Regions from separate parts of the Clostridium sp. HBUAS56017 genome, predicted to be linked through region 3. Evidence: riboswitches for the same ligand, from Rfam matches in the RefSeq annotation. Region 3 holds a riboswitch; each other region holds the start of a gene.
What was found. A riboswitch is a leader RNA that binds a small molecule or an ion and turns the genes downstream of it on or off. The one in region 3 is predicted to bind thiamine pyrophosphate.
Positions count from the first base shown of each region.

Region 1: linked by a shared signal. The riboswitch ahead of thiC (phosphomethylpyrimidine synthase ThiC) and the one ahead of thiW (energy coupling factor transporter S component ThiW) in region 3 are both predicted to bind thiamine pyrophosphate.
Region 2: linked by a shared signal. The riboswitch ahead of thiS (sulfur carrier protein ThiS) and the one ahead of thiW (energy coupling factor transporter S component ThiW) in region 3 are both predicted to bind thiamine pyrophosphate.
Region 4: linked by a shared signal. The riboswitch ahead of thiM (hydroxyethylthiazole kinase) and the one ahead of thiW (energy coupling factor transporter S component ThiW) in region 3 are both predicted to bind thiamine pyrophosphate.

Region 1 covers NZ_SULK01000032.1:7,182-12,249, reverse strand. The annotation lists gene adhE (bifunctional acetaldehyde-CoA/alcohol dehydrogenase) at 1-1,839, shown strand, start outside; gene FAY47_RS18495 (PLP-dependent aminotransferase family protein) at 1,956-3,296, opposite strand; TPP riboswitch at 3,595-3,696, shown strand; gene thiC (phosphomethylpyrimidine synthase ThiC) at 3,775-5,068, shown strand, end outside.
Region 2 covers NZ_SULK01000006.1:18,573-23,640, forward strand. The annotation lists gene thiH (2-iminoacetate synthase ThiH) at 1-996, opposite strand, end outside; gene FAY47_RS07190 (thiazole synthase) at 1,010-1,774, opposite strand; gene thiF (sulfur carrier protein ThiS adenylyltransferase ThiF) at 1,792-2,595, opposite strand; gene thiS (sulfur carrier protein ThiS) at 2,600-2,794, opposite strand; TPP riboswitch at 2,888-2,999, opposite strand; gene FAY47_RS07205 (diaminopimelate decarboxylase) at 3,050-4,291, opposite strand; gene FAY47_RS07210 (TrmB family transcriptional regulator) at 4,299-4,991, opposite strand.
Region 3 covers NZ_SULK01000010.1:130,374-135,441, forward strand. The annotation lists gene FAY47_RS10460 (nucleoside kinase) at 1-1,471, shown strand, start outside; gene sdaAB (L-serine ammonia-lyase, iron-sulfur-dependent subunit beta) at 1,668-2,348, shown strand; gene sdaAA (L-serine ammonia-lyase, iron-sulfur-dependent, subunit alpha) at 2,350-3,234, shown strand; TPP riboswitch at 3,261-3,369, shown strand; gene thiW (energy coupling factor transporter S component ThiW) at 3,448-3,954, shown strand; gene thiD (bifunctional hydroxymethylpyrimidine kinase/phosphomethylpyrimidine kinase) at 3,956-4,765, shown strand; gene FAY47_RS10485 (ATP-binding cassette domain-containing protein) at 4,751-5,068, opposite strand, start outside.
Region 4 covers NZ_SULK01000017.1:1,955-7,022, forward strand. The annotation lists gene mntR (transcriptional regulator MntR) at 1-278, shown strand, start outside; gene FAY47_RS14240 (GNAT family protein) at 517-1,065, opposite strand; gene FAY47_RS14245 (DUF2225 domain-containing protein) at 1,489-2,394, shown strand; gene thiM (hydroxyethylthiazole kinase) at 2,533-3,372, opposite strand; TPP riboswitch at 3,505-3,614, opposite strand; gene FAY47_RS14255 (PH domain-containing protein) at 3,668-5,068, opposite strand, start outside.

The DNA.
Region 1 (5,068 bases), on a different contig from region 3:
ATGAACTCAGTTTATGATAAAGTAAAGTCAGAGTTAGACGAAAGAGGGGCTTATATACTTAAAGGGGATGAAATTGATAAGGTAAGAAAGATAATATTAAATGAAAAAGGTGGGCTCAATTCAAATATAGTAGGTCAATCTGCATTTAAGATAGCTCAAATGGCAGGTGTAAGTGTTCCTGAAAATGCAAAAGTACTAGTTGGAGAAGTGGAATCAGTAGAACTTGATGAACCATTTTCCCATGAAAAATTATCACCGGTATTAGCTATGTATAAAGCTGAAACCTTTGATGAAGCTCTAAAGAAAGCCTCAAGGTTGATTGAATTAGGTGGTATGGGTCATACGTCCATACTTTATACTGATCAAATTAAATCGGTTGATAGAATAAATGCTTTTGGAGCAGCTATGAAAACTGCTAGAACTTTAATAAACATGCCAGCATCACAAGGTGCGATTGGGGATATATATAACTTTATGTTAGCACCATCATTAACACTTGGATGTGGTTCTTGGGGAGGAAACTCAGTTTCAGAAAATGTAGGACCTAAACATTTACTAAATGTTAAGAGTGTTGCTGAGAGGAGAGAAAATATGCTTTGGTTTAGAGTCCCTGAAAAAATTTACTTTAAATATGGTTGTTTACCAGTAGCCTTAAGAGAATTAGATGAAATAGGTAAGAAGAAGGTATTTATAGTTACAGATAGAGTTTTAGCTGATTTAGGTTATACTGATCATGTCACTAGGGTTTTAGAAGAACTGGGAATAGATTTTAGAATATTCTCAGATGTTGAACCAGATCCAACTTTAAAAGCAGCTAAAGCAGGAGCCGATGCTATGCTTTCCTATAAGCCGGATGTAGTATTAGCTTTGGGTGGAGGTTCACCTATGGATGCGGCGAAGATAATGTGGGTAATGTATGAACACCCAGATGTTGTATTTGAAGATTTAGCTATGAGATTTTTAGATATAAGAAAGAGAGTTTATAAATTCCCACCTATGGGTGAGAAAGCTATGATGGTTGCTATACCAACATCAGCAGGAACTGGATCAGAAGTAACTCCGTTTGCAGTAATAACTGATGAGAAAACAGGAGTTAAGTATCCATTAGCAGATTATGAATTGACTCCAGACATGGCTATAGTAGATGCAGAACTTATGATGAGTATGCCAAAAGGATTAACTGTATACTCTGGTATTGATGTATTAGTTCATGCAATAGAAGCATATGTTTCAGTTTTAGCATCTGAGTATACTAATGGGTTAGCACTTGAAGCAATAAGATTAGTATTTAAATACTTACCAGATTGCTATAATGAAGGGCAAACCAATGTTAAGGCAAGAGAAAAGATGGCTCATGCTTCATCAATAGCAGGGGTAGCTTTTGCTAATGCTTTTCTAGGAATATGCCACTCGATGGCTCATAAACTCGGTGCATTTCATCACTTGCCACATGGTATGGCAAATGCTTTGCTAATAAATGAGGTTATTAAATTTAATGCTACAGATGCTCCAACTAAACAAACAGCATTTTCACAATATAAATATCCAAATGCTGCATGGAGATATGCAAGGATAGCAGATCACTTACATTTAGGAGGAAGTTCTGATGAAGAAAAGGTAGATTTATTGATTGAGGCTATAGAAGGATTAAAAGACAGACTCAATGTTCCGAAGTCAATTAGGGCAGCAGGGGTAGGTGAAGATAAATTTTATGGTCAATTAGATGAAATGGTTGAGCAAGCATTTGATGATCAATGTACAGGAGCTAACCCAAGATACCCATTGATGAGTGAGTTAAAACAACTTTATATAAATGCATACGATACAAAAGAAAGTTAATATGATAATTAGGTAAAAAGCTACTTTTACAAGGTAGCTTTTTATTAATTTATAAACTCGGATGTATTTTTGTATTGTTAAATAGTAAAGAGTTTTTAGTTTATTTAAAGGCTTTTTCATATGAACATTTTTAGCTTTTCTTCAATTATGGAAATTCCTTTTATAATATCATTGTCACTGACACTTGCAATGCTAAGCCTAATGCCTTTCTTATAGAATTTATCGTCAAAATAAAATCTTTTCCCGTGGCCAACTATGACTTTAGATTTTTCTAATTCCTTTACTAATATATCTTCATTAACCAATTCAGGAAGCTTTAGATAGCAATAAAAACCAGAGTGTTCTTTAACTACTTCAACACCAAGAGATTCTAAAGATTTTAAGTTTTCATTTAAAACATTATATTTATTCTTTAAATCAGCGGTTATTAATGAAGTATGCTTATAAAGTAGCTTGCTTTGAAGATAGATTTCTAAAGTTGCTTGTGATAATAGAGATGCTGTAGGGTATGAAAAAAAATGAATTTTATGCATACATTTTCTAAGAGCTTCAATCAAAGAAGTTGGGCAAACTATAAATCCTATTCTCATCCAAGGCATAATTTTAGAGAAACTACTAATATAAAATACGTGTTTACGGTCAGAATATGAGAATATAGGGTCATAATTTTTATTTTCGTCTATACATGAAAAATAATCATCTTCAACTATATATACATCATATTTCTTAGCAAGTTTAGCTATTGATTTTCTTTGATTTTTGCTTAAAGTAGTTCCTAAAGGATTATGATGCTGTGGAATAACATAGAAAAATTTAATACTTTCTTCCTTAAATATCCTTTCTAATTCTTTGAGATCGATGCCATTTTCATCTCTTTCTATTCCTATTACATGTGTATCACTATTTTTTAGACCTTCCATATACATAGCATATGTAGGTTGTTCTATCAAAATAGTTGTCTTTTTATTTGGAAATTCTAAAGCATTTAGTGTACTTAAGGTTTGACAGACACCCATATTAATAAAAATATTATCTCTCGAGGTAAATATTTGATAATTAGAAAGATGGGTAGCCAATTTATCTCTTAAAGAGTCAATACCATAAACGCCACTTTCTAAAGAATAATTTTTATATATGTCACTAGCCCATTTTAGGCAGTGTTTTAAATCTTCTGTATTCATATTGCCTATAACGGTATTTCCACTGTGAAAATTAATAGTATCTCTTTTGAATTGACCTCTATCTAAAGTTTCAGCTATAAAAAAGCCACTTTTAGGGGAAGAATAAATTACATGATTATTTTTTAATGTTTCATAGGCCTTTATAACTGAATTTTTTGAACAGTTATATTTATTGGTTAAAGTTCTGATAGATGGTAATTTTGCCCCAGGTTTTAATTCGCCTTTTTGTATAGATTCATTAATATCATCCGCAATTATCATATATATACTTTTCAAGTTTAATACCTCCTATCCATATAAATTCAGAATATCACAGTATAATTTAATTTTCTACAATATGTTCATGAACAAAAGAATGTTTTATCTCATAATAGTGAAGTAATCATTTGAATATTAAGTTTTTAATAAAGGTAAAAAATGAACATATTCTGAAGAATAAATATTCTTGTATGGTAATATTCTGAAGAATATGCTGGTAAAATGCGGACTTAAAGGGGGTTAGTAGTGAAATTGTATTGTTTTATGATGTATTGAAATGAAGAGGGAATAATAGTATAATCAGATTAATATAAAGAAAACTTGCTAGGGGTGCCAATTTGGCTGAGAGGGAGTAAAATCCTAACCCTTGTAACCTGATATGGATAATGCCATCGGAGGGAAGCAATATTAATTTAACTATATTATTTGTGTAGTAATTTTAAGCTTGCTTTGGCAAGCTTTTTTTTATAGAGAAAAAAATGAGGAGGATTCATTTATGAATTACACAACACAAATGGATGCAGCTAGAAAAGGCATCATTACAAGAGAAATGGAAATAGTAGCAAAAAAAGAAAATATGGATGCAGGAGAATTGAGAAATTTAGTTGCAGAAGGAAAGGTAGCAATTCCAGCAAATAAAAATCATAAAACGCTTAGTCCTGAAGGTGTAGGGCAGGGGCTTAAAACTAAAATTAATGTTAATCTTGGAATTTCAAAAGATTGCCCAGAATGTGATAAAGAATTAGAGAAAGTAAGAGTAGCTCTTGAAATGAAAGCAGAAGCTATAATGGATTTGTCTAATTATGGGAAAACTGAAGGCATGAGAAGAAAAATAGTAGAGATGTCTACAGCAATGCTTGGAACTGTACCAATATATGATGCCGTAGGTTTTTATGATAAAGAATTAAAAGATATAACTGCTGAAGAATTTTTAGATGTGGTAGATAAGCATGGTCAAGATGGGGTTGACTTTATAACAATACATGCAGGGCTTAACAGAGAAGCTGTTGAAACAGTAAAGAGAAATGATAGATTAACTAGTGTAGTGTCAAGAGGTGGTTCGTTATTGTTTGCATGGATGGAGTTAAATAACAAAGAAAATCCGTTTTATGAGCATTTTGATAAACTTTTAGATATTTGTTCTAAATATGATATGACTATATCTTTGGGAGATGCATTAAGACCAGGGTCAATTAATGATTCCACTGATGCTAGTCAAATAAAGGAACTTATTACTTTAGGAGAACTTACAAAGAGAGCTTGGGAAAAAAATGTACAAATTATAATCGAAGGACCTGGACATATGGCACTTAATGAAATACAAGCTAATATGTTATTAGAAAAGAAGTTATGTCATGGAGCACCATTTTATGTTTTAGGACCATTAGTTACAGATATAGCACCAGGGTATGATCATATAACATCAGCAATTGGAGGAGCTATTGCTGCTACTTATGGAGCTGATTTTTTATGTTATGTTACTCCAGCGGAACATTTAAGATTACCAGATTTACAAGATATGAAGGAAGGTATTATAGCTTCAAAGATTGCAGCTCATGCAGCAGATATAGCTAAAGGAGTTAAAGGGGCAAGAGATTTAGATAATGCTATGAGTAAAGCAAGAGCTGATTTAGATTGGGAAGCTATGTTTAGCTTAGCTATTGACGGTGAAAAGGCAAGAAGATATAGAGCCGAATCACAACCACATGATGAAGAATCATGCACAATGTGTGGAAAAATGTGTTCTATGAGGACAATGAAGAAGATTCTTAGTGGAGAAGATTTAAATA
Region 2 (5,068 bases), on a different contig from region 3:
CTCCATGTCCATTGTATGTCCACCAATAGCAGTAGATACTCCAGCAGAAACCTTATTAACTCCAAGTGGAATAAGCTTTTCTCTAAATCCTCTTCCTTCTCTTGATGAAATATTTAAAGTACAATTAGGGAACATCAATCGCATCGCTATAATAGCTTGAACTAATTCCTTATCACTTACTTCCTTTAAATCATTATATCCCCCTACACATGGTCTAATTCTTGGAGTAGAAAATCCCACTTCAACCTCTGGATATTTCTTTCTTAAATACAAGCCATGAAGCATCATCTTATAAACTTCAATTCTCCAATCATTTAATCCTAAGAGTGGAGCTAAATTGACACTTCTTATTCCTGCTTTGCAGCCTCTTTCTATAGCATCTAATCTAAACTTATAATTTTTCTTAGGCCCAGCTACATGAACCTTATCATATATTTTTTCATCATAACATTCTTGATATACAGTTAAAGAATCCACTCCAGCTTCTACAACCCTTTTATAATCTTCTTCTGTTAGTGGGTAAATTTCTATAGCTAGTGATGAAAAATATTTCTTTAGTATCTTTGTAGCATCAATTATATATTCAACAGGTGTATCCTTTTGCGACTCACCAGTTAAAAAGATAATATGCTTAAATCCTCTTTTACTTACAGCTATGGCTTCTTTCTCTATTTCTTCTAAGGTTAATTTTTTTCTATGAATGTCATTATCGTGATTATATCCGCAATAGGCACATTTATTTACACAGTAATTAGCAAGATATATAGGAGTATATAATAACACTGTCTTCCCAAAATATTGCTCAGTTAATTTATGAGCTTTTTGAGCTATTTCTTCTAAATAGTTTTCTGCTCCTTTTGAGATTAAGGCTAAAAAATCTTCTGGCATAAGTTTTTTCTTGTTTATAGCCCTCTTTATATCCTCATCTGTAATCTTATCTAGAGCTTCGTAAAAATCAAAATCTGTATTTTCTTTTATATATTCATATACACTCATATTTTCCACCTCTTTAACCTAAAAATCCTGTTAAAGGAGATGATGCATTGCCCTTTGTACTTTCTGCTCCAAGACCAGCTAGGTATGCTTCTCTTCCTGCTTCTACAGCCTTTTTAAATGCCTTAGCCATAGCTATAGGATCTTTAGCTGATGAAAGTGCAGTGTTTACTAGAACTGCTGAAGCTCCCATCTCCATAGCAAGTGCTGCATCTGAAGGTCGACCTATACCAGCATCAACTATTATAGGTGTATCTATTTCATCTATCATAATTTCTATAAGTTCTTTTGTTCTTATTCCTCTATTACTTCCAATTGGTGCACCTAATGGCATTACTGCCGCTGCCCCTGCCTCTGCCATCCGCTTACCCATCATTAAGTCTGGATTCATATATGGTAAAACATTAAATCCTTCCTTTACTAATACCTCAGTAGCCTTAAGAGTTTCTAAATTATCTGGCATTAAATATTTGGTATCTGAAATAACCTCTATTTTAATCCAATTACCACATCCCATAGCTTTAGCTATTCTTGCTATTCTAATAGCTTCTTCTGCATTTCTAGCTCCTGATGTATTTGGAAGTAATATTATATCTTTTGGTATATATTCTATTATATTTTCCTCTTTGTTATCTAGGTCAACTCTTCTTACAGCCATAGTAACTATATTTGTGCCTGATTCCTTAACTACATCTGGAAGTATTTTATTATTTCCATACTTTCCTGTACCAACTAATAACCTTGAACTAAGTTCCTGCTTGCCTAATATAAATTTATTCATTTCTACTCCCCCAATATTTATACTTCTATCTCATTTAATAATAGTCTTAGTACTGTGTTTGCCTCATGGTTAGCTACAATTCCAACCCTAGGAGCCATAAGCCCTTCATTTATCCCTGCTTCATGAATTCTATCTCCGCAAATATATAATCTGTCATTTATTTTTTTAGTATATATAATGTTATTGGAATAAAATCCCGCCATACCTGAGGCTGATATAATTTTAGTTTTTTTGAAATTCTTTAATATTTCTCCTACTAGAAGAGCTTTATATACTGCATTATCAAAAGCTTCAACTACTATATCAAATCCATTAAAAATATCCTTAATATTATCTTTCTCAACTTTTAAATCTAACACTTCTACTTCTATAAAAGGATTAATCTCTGTAAGAATTTCCTTTAATGCATATACCTTTTTCATTCCTATATGCTTTATATAGTATTGTTGCCTGTTTAGATTACTTGGTTCCACTACATCAAAGTCTATAACCTTTATATGTCCAACTCCAATTCTTGCTAAAGATATAGCTACATTAGAGCCTAACCCTCCAGCTCCTGCTATAGCTACTTTTCCTCTTTTTAAAGTTTCATGAACCTTAGGAGTATGACGACTTGCCATTAATGCTTCAAGTTCCTCCTTTTTTGGCATTTCTCCTTTTTTTATAAAGCAGATTCTATCACCTTCTTGTACATTAATATCATCTTTTATAGGGAATCCATTTAATATAACAATATCAGCATTTTTTTTAAATTCATCTCTAAGCTCATAAACCGAAGCCTTATCAACAACTCTTTCCTTTTCGTTTATTAATACTTTCATTAATTTAGCCTCCTCCAACAAAGCTTATTACTTCCATAACATTACTATCTTTAAGTACTATATTTACAAAGTCTTCTTTAGTTATAATAGCTCCATCTAATTCAACTATTACTTTTTCCTTATTTATTGTAAGTTCATCTAAAAACTTATCTAATGTTTTTTCTTCCTTTAGTTCAAACTCTTTTCCATTAACCTTCATTTATTTCGCACCTCCTTCTTCACCTTAGGAATTCAGCTATAAAAAAAGACTTGCCATAATAGGCAAGTCTAAAATTTTAAATCTATGAAGAATACATAGTATTCACTGCTTCCCTACGATGGTACTAACCACATCAGGTTCAAGGGTCTCAATTCTAACAGAATATCTCTCAGCTAACTTATAGTCAGCACCCCTAGCCTTATTATTAAATTTTCCAATTTTTATATTACAACTTCAAGTAATTTTTGTCAAATTTTAAAAATCTAAAGTTGCAAAATAATCTTCTGGAGTTTCTGCTCTTCTAATAAGCTTAGTAGATCCATCTTCCTTAAGTAGGATTTCAGCAGATTTTAATTTACCATTATAATTATATCCCATGGCAAATCCATGAGCACCAGTATCATGAATAACAAGTATATCTCCCTTATCAATCTTTGGAAGCTTTCTATCAACTGCAAATTTATCGTTATTTTCACACAATGATCCTACTACATCATAAACATAATCACAAGGTTCATTTTCTTTGCCCATTACAGTTATATGATGATATGCTCCATACATTGCTGGTCTCATTAAGTTAACTGCACATGCATCAACACCTATATATTCTTTATATATATGTTTTTCATGAACTGCAGTTGTAACAAGGTGTCCATAAGGCCCAAGCATAAAACGTCCAAGTTCTGTATATATAGCCACATCTCCCATACCTGCTGGAACTAATATTTCTTCGTATGCTTTTCTTACACCTTCACCTATTGCAATAATATCGTTTGGTTCCTTATCTGGAGTATATGGAATTCCTACTCCTCCTGAAAGATTAATAAACCCTATATGTACGCCTGTTTCTTCCTTTAATTCAACTGCAACTTTAAAAAGAATCTTTGCAAGCTCTGGATAATATTCATTAGTAACTGTATTACTTGCTAAAAATGAATGCATTCCAAATTCTTCAGCTCCTAATTCTTTTAATCTTAAGAAAGCCTCTGTCATTTGTTCTCTAGTTAATCCATATTTAGCATCACCTGGATCGTCCATTATAGTTGTTCCAAGGGCAAACTTTCCTCCTGGATTATATCTACAAGATATTATTTTAGGAATATCTGCTACTTCTCTTAAAAAGTCAATATGAGTTATATCATCTAAATTAATAGTAGCATTTAATTTACGTGCATATTGAAATTCTTCAGCTGGAGTATTATTTGATGAAAACATAATATCATCACCAAGGAACCCACATTTTTCTGACATCATAAGTTCAGTTAAAGAAGAACAGTCCATTCCACATCCTTCTTCTTGTAAAATCTTAAGCAGATGTGGATTTGGAGTTGCCTTTACAGCAAAATACTCTTTAAAACCTTTATTCCACGAAAAAGCTTCTTTTAATTTACGTGCATTTTCTCTTATTCCTTTTTCATCATAAATATGGAATGGTGTTGGAAACTCTTTAATAATTTCTACTAATTGATCTTTTGTAACAAATGGCTTCTTATTCATTAAATATTCATCCTTTCATGATTTCTATTAACTTCATCTCATTGATTAAAGCGTCTTTAAATACTTGTACCAAATTGTTATTACTTGAATATAAACATGTGGAGTTAAGTTCATCCCCAATTTCCCCTGTTAAAACATATTTTGAGTCTACAATAAGTCTAATTTGCACTGGATCCTTTTCAGCATTATATATTATAGTCCCATCTAATTTAAATGTTGAATCTGTAATTATTACTATTTTAATACCTCTATCTCTAAGCTCAATTAATTCCGACTTTACATCATTAAGCATTTTCTCAGACATATCTAAATATACTCTCTCCTTAGCCTGCATCAACATATTTCTAAATTTATCTTTAATATGCTTTTCTCCTTTTATTGTTATATATCCATTGGTTTCTTCTTTTCTTTTTGGAACGTTTTTTATAATCTCAGCTTTATTATCTTCCATAAACCGAATCTTATTACTACAAAATTCTTCTATACTAACTGGAGTATATAAAATTGCCCCACTATCTATAATATAAGCAGCCCCCTTTTCAACTAGCCCAGCTAATGAATTATATGTATTGGATCTTGATATGCCTGTTAATTTTGAAACTTCATATCCATTTAACTCTCCTTCTGCAAATAGTAATAAATATATATTTGCTTCATGTCTAGTTAATCCAAAACACATTAATCTTTCTACAATGTCCATTTTCTGCACTCCTTGAATGAGTATTTCTATATAGGAATACTATACAGCCAAATACGAATTTAGTCAATAGTTGATAT
Region 3 (5,068 bases):
TGCCAATAGTGAGATTGGTTGGAAAGTTTACTCAAGAACACTTCAATTCATTTTTATAAAGGCAGCTTTAGATATATTTCCAAATGCGAAGATTACGATAGAACATTCAATATCAAAAGGGATATTTGGAGAGATACATAAAGAAACTCCATTGACTGAAGATGAAATAATATTAATTAAAGAGGCTATGAAAAGATTAATCCATAGAGATATACAAATAAAGAGGGTAAAGATTGATAAAAAGAAGGCTATGGATATATTTCAAAAGTACGGTATGCAAGATAAGGTTATGCTTTTAAAGCAGATGGATTTTAATGAAGTGAATTTATATGAGTTAGATGGAAGATATGATTATTTTTATGGACAAATGGCATATTCTACAGGAATAATAGAAGCTTTCGATTTAATTAGATATGCTCATGGGTTTATTTTAAGAAATCCTAAAGAAGGGGATATTAGTTCGCTGCCTGAATTTAAGGAACAGAAAAGTCTTGCAAATATTTTTTATGAAACAGAGGAATGGCTTAGGATACTTGGTATAGGTGAAGTTGGAAGTTTAAATGAAAAAGTCATTAATGGAGATTTGAAAGATGTAATATTAGTTTCTGAAGCCTTACATGAAAAGAAGATTGCTCATATAGCAGACCAAATAAGTAAGAAAGAAGATATAAAGATAGTACTTATAGCAGGGCCTTCTTCATCTGGAAAGACTACCTTTGCGAATAGGCTTGGAATTCAATTAAGGGTTAATGGGCTTATTCCAATTTCAATATCTCTTGATGATTATTTTCTAGATAGGGAAAGGACGCCTAAGGATGAGGAAGGAAATTATAATTTTGAATCTATTTATGCTATAGATTTAGATTTATTTAATGAAAATTTAAAAGGTCTTTTAAAAGGTGAAGAAGTAGAAATTCCTAGTTATAATTTTAGGACAGGAACTCGTGAATGGAGTGGAAACAAGATAAAGTTGCCACAAAATGGAGTCATAATTATAGAAGGGATACATGGATTAAATCCAATACTTACAAGTGAGATAGAGGATAAAAATAAGTTTAAAATCTATATTTCAGCCTTAACTCAGCTAAATATAGATAATCATAATAGAATTGCAACTACTGATGTCAGAAAGATTAGAAGAATAGTTAGAGATTACTTGTCACGAGGATATGGTGCAGAAGATACATTAAATATGTGGTCATCAATCAAAAAAGGGGAAAAAGAGTATATATTTATATATCAAGAAGAGGCAGATGTAATGTTTAATTCAACATTAGTGTATGAATTAAGTGTACTTAAATCTTATGCAATTAAAGAGTTAGATAAAATTAAGCATGGAAGTCCATCATATAATGAAGCTGTAAGGTTAAAATCATTTTTGAATTTTTTTAAGGAAATTAAATTTGAAGATGTACCTGAGAATTCTATTTTAAGAGAATTTATAGGTGGAAGTTGTTTTTATAAGTATTAAATAAAATGAACTATATCCTGACACTTGAGTAAAAAGAGTGTTTGGAGATAGTTCATTTTTTAAGTTTCGCTTGGATTTTTAAGTTTTTTTATGATAATTCTTAATTTATGAACAATAATGTAAATTTATATTGATTTAATTATAAGTTTTGCTTAAACTAAAATGAGGAATTTACAAGGAACGAAGGAGAAAATATATGACAAATCTAGGCGTTTTTGATATTTTAGGACCTATTATGATTGGTCCTTCAAGTTCGCATACAGCAGGAGCAGCAAGACTTGGAAAGGTCGCTAGAGCTGTTTTAGATGGAGAACTTGAAAGTGTTAAGTTTTATTTACATGGTTCTTTTGCTAAGACGTACAAAGGACATGGAACTGATAGGGCATTAGTTGCAGGAATAATAGGAATGGAACCTAGTGATATAAGACTTAGGGATTCATTAGAAATAGCAAAGAAATATGGATTAAAGATAGAATTTATTGAAGCAGATTTAGGAGATGTTCACCCTAATACAGTAAAGTTTATAATGAAAAGTGTAAAGGGTAGAGAATGCGAAGTTATGGGATCTTCAATAGGTGGAGGTAGTATTAAAATTACCGAAGTCAACGGAAATAATGTGGAGTTTACAGGAGAGTATCCTACATTAATTATTTCCAATAAAGATGTACCAGGATCTGTTTCGAAGGTTACTTCTATACTTTATGAAGAGGGGATAAACATAGCGTTTATGAAAGTGTTTAGAAATCAAAAAGGAAAAGATGCTACTATGGTTTTCGAAGTGGACTATAGAGTTGAGAAAAATGTTATAGAGAAAATCGAGAGTATAGATTCAATAAGTAGAGTTATAAGTATTCATCCTGTTAAGGAGGGAGAGTAGTATGAAAATAGCTAGAAGTGGTGACGAATTATTAAAGATTTGTTTTGAAGAAAATATCTCCCTAAGTGAATATGCTATAAGATATGAAATTGAGAATAGGGAGATAACAAGGGAAGAATTATATATAAAGATGAAAAAAAATCTCAATGTTATGATAGAATCTGCTAATAGTGGAATGAATAAAGAAATATATTCAGTTAGTGGGCTTATAGGTGGAGATGCATATAAGATAAAAAAATACTTAGATAAGGGAAATACTCTTATTGGTGAAACAATGGTATTAGCAATGGCAATGGCATTATCCTCATCAGAAGTAAATGCCGCTATGGGGAAAATAGTAGCTTGTCCTACAGCTGGATCTTGTGGGATATTACCAGCAGTTATCCTTACAGCAGGTAAAAAACTTAATAAAAGTGAAGATGAATTAATTACTGCACTTTTTGCAGCATCTTCAGTAGGAATGATAATTGGAATGAATGCTACATTATCTGGAGCAGAAGGTGGATGTCAAGCAGAGTGTGGATCAGCATCGGCAATGGGGGCAGCAGCGGTTGTTGAAATGATGGGTGGTACTCCAAAAATGAGTTTAGATGCAGCAGCTATAATTTTGAAAAATGTTTTAGGATTAGTTTGTGATCCGGTTGCAGGACTAGTAGAAATACCTTGTGCAAAGAGAAATATATCGGGAGCTATAAGTGCATTAAGCATAGCAGATTTAGTAATGGCTGGTGTAGACTCAAAGATACCATTTGATGATGCGGTTTCAGCTATGTATAAAGTAGGAAAGTGTTTGCCAACATCATTAAGGGAAACAGCTGAAGGTGGAGTAGCTATAACTAAGGCAGGACTTGAACTTAGAAAGAAAGTTTACGGAGAAGAAGAATAGTGATAAAATAAAATACGAAAATTAAATAAAATTACTAGGGGAGCTGAATTAAAGCTGAGATTGAAGAAAGTAATCTTCTAAACTCTTGAACCTGATGTGGTTAGAACCACCGGAGGGAAGTAATAAAACTAAAGTGTTTATTAGTATAGCCTTCAAAAGCTATACTTTTTTTATTACAGATTTAATTTATGCTCAGCTTTTTAGGAGGCTTTTATGAAAAGAAGAAACGTAGCTTATAAGTTAGCTATGAGCGGTATATTTATTGCTATTTCAACTGTTTTTGGAACTTTTTCAATACCAATCTTCGGAGCTAAAATGTCACCAGTCCAACATTTTATAAATGTTGTTTCAGCTGTTATTTTAGGGCCAGTTTATGCTTTGGGAAATGCATTTGTAACATCTCTATTAAGGAATATGTTGGGAACAGGTAGTTTGCTGGCTTTTCCAGGGAGTATGATAGGAGCGTTACTTGCTGGACTAGCTTATAAGAAGTTTAAAAGAGTAGGTTTAGCATTACTTGGTGAAGTTATTGGAACAGGAATTATAGGGGCATTAGCTGCATATCCAATTGCAACCTTATTGTTAGGTAAAGAAGTTGTATTGTTCGTGTATATTGTACCTTTCAGTGTAAGTTGTATTGGTGGAGCAGCAATAGCATATAGTTTTTTTAAAATACCAGCTATTAGAAAATTGTTAATAGAAGAAAGGGGAGAACAATAATATGAAGACAGCACTTACAATTGCAGGTTCAGATTCTTCAGGAGGAGCAGGGATACAAGCAGATATTAAATCAATATCTGCAAATGGAGTTTTTGCTATGAGTGTAATAACTGCTGTAACTGTACAAAACACTATGGGGGTTTTTGGGGTCCAAGATATCGAAGCTGAAATTATCGAAGCTCAAATAAAGGCTATTTTTGATGATATTGATGTTAATGCTATAAAAATAGGAATGGTATCTAAGATTGAATCAATCAAAGCAATTAGTAAAGGATTGAGAAGACAAAAAAACTTACCGCCTATAGTTGTGGATCCAGTGATGATTTCTAAAAGTGGATTTAAGCTTTTATTAGAAGATGCTAAAGAAACTTTAATAAAAGAATTATTTCCTCTAGCAACACTTATAACTCCTAATTTACCTGAAGCAGAAGAAATTTTAGACGATAAAATAAGTAATGTTGAGGAAATGAAAAAGGCTTGTATTAAATTAAAAGAACTTGGACCTAAATATGTATTAATTAAAGGTGGACATCTTGAAGAAGATGCTACTGATGTGTTATATGATGGGGAAAAGTTTATATATTTAAATCAAGAAAGAATAGATACTAAAAATACTCATGGAACAGGATGTACTCTTTCCTCAGCAATAGCAGCTAGCTTGGCAAAAGGTATGAATATTGAAGAAGCTGTGAAAGAAGGAAAGAGATACATAACAGTTGCTATTGAACATGGATTTAAATTAGGCAAAGGTGTTGGACCTACAAATCATTTTTATGAATTATATAAAAATGCTAATTTAGAAATAAAATAAAGAATTATAAGGAAAGTGAAGGTTGATTTTATCTCCATTTGAAAAGATCATTTCTTTTTTTGAAAGAGTTAAATGAATACTTTTACTTTCTTTTTTGTCTTTATTTTTTACATATAAAGTATAATCGAAAGGATTTTCAATTATATTTTCAATTGTAAAACTGAAAGAGTTTTCATGTGAATTAGTAAGTTTAATACTATGAGATCTTATTCCTATAAATTGAACATCTGATTTAATTGTATCTTTAAATGATAATTCATATCCCCAATTCTCAGCATAAATAGTATTAGAGCCAGTTTTTTT
Region 4 (5,068 bases), on a different contig from region 3:
CACAGTTAAAGCTTTTAAAATATGAAAAATACGGAGTACTTGTCCTGGAAGAAAACGGTAAAAAACTCGGCAAATTGCTTCTTAACCGTCATAATGTTATTGAAGATTTTTTAAGAATCCTTGACATTCCAGAATCTGACATATTAAATCAAACTGAACAAATCGAGCATACAATAAGTAAACAGACAACTAAATGCTTTCAAGATTTTATAGAGTTTATAAAAACAAATCCCAATATAGCTGATGAATTTAAATCTTATAGAAAAAAATTAAAGTAGATTGAACATCTTCTTGATATACTCAATCTACTTTAATTATTAAAATATCACCATAAAGATAGTCATCCAAAAATTATGGCTAATTTTGAGGTTATTATCATTCCTATGTACCGTATCATTTATTTTTGTCATAATGTATCCTCTTTCTACATTCCCTTGTTACCATATTTATCATCTGCCTTTAATTACATCTACATTTTTATAGTTATTTTCAATTGTCCCTATACTTTCTTGTAATTCATTTTACTATAGAAAACATATTCAAGTCTTGATATTTATCTCTAAAAAACGCATACTTTCTTAAAAGTCCTTCATAAGCAAAGCACATCTTCTTGAGCATATTTTCTGATGCTATATTTTCAGGATATACAACTGCTTCTATTCTTACTAAATTCATTTCATTAAAACCGTATTTAATTGCCGCCAACACTGCTTCTTCCCCATATCCTTGTCTCCAAAATCCATCATTAAGTTCATATCCAATTTCCGCTCTATAATGCTTTTTATTCCAGTTATGAAATCCACAAGTTCCAATAATTTTATTGGTACCTTTTATCTCTATACCCCATCTAACTCCATTACTCATTTCAAAAGAAGTCTTAAACTTTTCAATTAATACTTCTGCTTGTGAAATATCTCTCATTGGATAAGCACCATAATATTCCATTACTTCTTCTGATGAAAGTATTGAAAACAAATCCCTCGAGTCTTTTTTTGTAATTAATCTTAGTTTCAATCTATCCGTTTCTATCACCGGAAATTCTACAAACTTAATTTTATTATCCATTTTTCCCATCCTCTCTATAAAACTTTATTTCCTTAACTTTTCCTATTTTCATATTACACTATATAATCCATCTTATGTAATAATTTATATAGAACATAGCAATCCATTAACTAAATGTTTGCTGTAGATTCTTTTTTGCGCTTTATTTCACCCACTAAGTTCCTGCGTATTGAAAATCGACATTAATTATTATCAAAAGCGATTTTATATTTAACATATTTTCCTATAATGTAGATACTTTATGATATTATTTTTCTTGTAAATTATGTTATAATTATTAGGCAAACGATAAAATACAAAACATTTGAATTAGATTAATACTTGCTAAATTTATTAGAGTGAAAACTGCATAAGCTCTACTTTTTAATATAAGTATATATAACCTTCAAATGTTTAACAGAGATAAAGGGGAATATAATTATTATGGATAAGGGTTCAGATATTTTTTCAGGATTGGAAGAACTGGGTTTTAAAAATATAAAAGATGTAAATATCTACGAAATCAAAGAAACAAAAAAAAATAATGATAATATACAAAAAAAAGAAATTGAAACCACAGATGAAAGTTCATACCTGTATGATAGGAAAGTAACTTGCCCAGTATGTAGTAATGAATTTACAGCTCGTACTGTTAAGACAAATGCTTATAGAATAAAAGAAAAGAAGAGTGATTTCTATATAGAATATAGTCTTATAAATCCATACTTCTATGACGTATGGCTATGTAATGTATGCGGATACGCATCTATGAAAGCTGATTTTCTTAAAATAAAAAGCTATGAAAAAGAAAGTATAGTAAAAAAAATCACACCAAATTGGAAAGGAAAAAAATATCCTGATATATACGATATAAATATAGCAATTGAAAGATACAAATTATCCTTACTTAATCTTTCAATAATAAATTCTAAATCTAGCAAAAAAGCTATAAATTGCTTAAAACTTGCATGGTTATATAGAGAACTTGGAGACGAAAATAATGAACTACTATTTAGAGAACAAGCTTTAATAGGCCTGAAAGATGCCTATTTAAACGAAGGTTTTCCTATATATGGTATGGATAAATTCAAAATTCTTTACTTGATAGGTGAATTAGATAGACAACTAGGTCATTATGAAGAATCTCTAAGATATTTAGGAGAAGTAATTACATCTCCAGGTATAGACAGAAAATTAAAAGATTTAGCTGTAGACCAAAAAAATTTAATTAAAGAAACTTTGGAAAATATGAAAAGTACTGATAAAAGTACCATTAAAAACACCTCAGCTGACAAAGTAAGTATTAATGAAAAGCAAGGTTTATTTTCAAAGTTCTTTATGCAAAAATAATTAACCATATTTATCACGAATTTTCTCAAATATAAAGCAATATCTAATAAGATGATATTGCTTTTCCTATGCTGAAGGTTTATTTAATATATAATTAGCTACATTCTTTCCGTCACCAAATAAAGTTTATAATCTCTACTATCCTTCATTCATTATTTTACCTCTATCTATTATTACTTTTTCATTCAAGTTAAAAATAGCATCTATTATTCTTACTTTTAATGTTCCTGTGCCTTCATTACTTTTATCTAAATTTTCATAAGCTATTTCACCAGCAATTCCCATAGACACAATTCCTGATAAAGCTGCAACAAGAACATTTTCTGTTGCCCCTAAGTATGAACCAATAAGTGATGTACACATACAACCTGTACCAGTGATTTTAGACATAATCTTTTGTCCATTATAAACACTATATAAGTTATTTCCATCAGTAATAATATCTACTGCTCCAGTAATTACAACTACTGTATTTAGCTTTTTTGCAAAATCCTTTGAAATCTTCTTTGCTTTTGTAAACTCATCAGCATTTTCATCTATTACATCACCTGAATCTACTCCCTTAGTTTTTGTTTTCACACCATAAAGAGTTTTTATTTCCGACAAATTACCTCTTATAACTGATATTCTTATTTCTTCCAATATTCTTTTAGCTACTTCTGTTCTATAAGGCGTTGCTCCTGCACCAACAGGATCTAAAATAACTGGAATATTTAATTCATTAGCCCTTTTCCCACCCTTAATCATAGCTTCTACAGTTCTACTATTTAAAGTTCCAATATTTATTACAAAAGATGAAGCAAGGGATACCATATCATAAACTTCATTAATATCATCTGCCATAACTGGTGACCCACCTATTGCTAAAGTAATATTTGCACAATCATTAACTGTTACATAGTTTGTTATATGATGTACTAAAGGATTCTTTTCCCTTACTGCACTTAATGATTCTGAAACTATTTTGTTAATTTCCATTTATTGATCCACCTCCAAGTTAATATATAAATAACACCTGTAAAATAGCTAATACTTTTTTTCATCTCTTGAACCTACTAAATGCAAAAAAACACAAACCTATAGGATTTGTGTTTAAACTACTGTGTTAATAAATTTAAATAAACAACTTCCTACGCTGGCATTATCCAGTTCAGGTTTTAGGGTCAAAGAATTAAGGTTCTCAATCTCAGCTAGCCAATCCAGCCCCCCCTGTGTTAATTACACATTTTTCTAATTTAGAATAACATAACCTTTTATTGTATTCAAGTAATTATTATATAATCAAGTTTTTATATAATATACCATCAAGCTCTTCGCTCATGTGTCTAACCTCAACAGCTTCAGCTAAATTATTTGAATATATATCTATCTTATAATCACAAACTTTATCTTTTCTCTGAAATGGATTTTCAGTTTTCTCTATAGATTGAATACTACTTTGCTTAATAAGAGTTGTTGTCTTTGTTAGACTACCACTACTAGCCAGTATTATTTTTTTCGTCACCCCTAAAGATGTATTCTTGTAATTAAAATATCCAAGTAATATATTAATTAAAGTTATAATAACTATAATCCCTAATTTTAATTCACTAGGTATAGCTTTAATAATAAAATATAGAAGTATTAATATTATTAAAGTAGTTATCACTCTTAGAAAAATAAATCTTTTTATACTACTTTTAGGTGGTTTATTTACCTTTCCTAAGAAAATCATTTCAGGTAATATCTTTCCTAAAAACTCTTTATTAAATTTATCATTTGCTATAGGATACAATATTGCTTTCTCATTCCTCTCATCTCCATAACCTATAGTAATAACCTCCAAGGTATATATTCCTAGTAATTGTTGCAGCATACCTTGTTTATATTTTAATGCATGTATCTTTTCTATAGGTATGGAATACTCTTTTTTGCTAAACATTCCATAACTTATACTAAAGTTTTTATTTTGTACCTTTATAGAAAATTGATATAACTTAACTATTTCATATATAATTGATAATAGAATTACAATGATATAAGCTATTACAATCATACATATTATTATAATTATGAGACTAGTCCTATTTTCTAAAAACGAATCACTAATATTAATAGATTGACTTAGATCTTTAACTACAGATGTTTTAACAAAACCTTTAACATTATCTGTAAAATTAAATAAAGCAAAACAACCTCCTATAGCCCAACCCAATTTACTTTTTGTAACTGCATATATTATAATTTCTTTTATAGTAATGATCCTTTCAATAGGTTCTCCTTTTTTATTTTCTTCAAACTTTTCAATATTTATATTATTTTTGCCCTTTAATATATTATCTCTTAGATTTTCAGCTAAGACATACTGTAACTTTATCTTAAACTCTGATTTTTTTTCAACTGCACTTCCACTGTCTATTTTAACTGTACAAATATCAAAAATCCTATCAAGCAAAGTTTTCCCTATATCTATAGTATTTATCTTGCTAAAAGGAATTTCTTGCTTTGATCTCTCAAATATGCCAGTTTTATAAACTAACATATTGTCATTAAGATAAAACTCAGTATTAAGCCATTTTTTTATAGCCACAGCTATTATACCAACTAAAACTACTGCTATTCCAATAAATAAATATTTCTCTCTATAAGATAGCATTAGTATAAGTAAAACCCAAAAATTTTTTATTGAATTAAT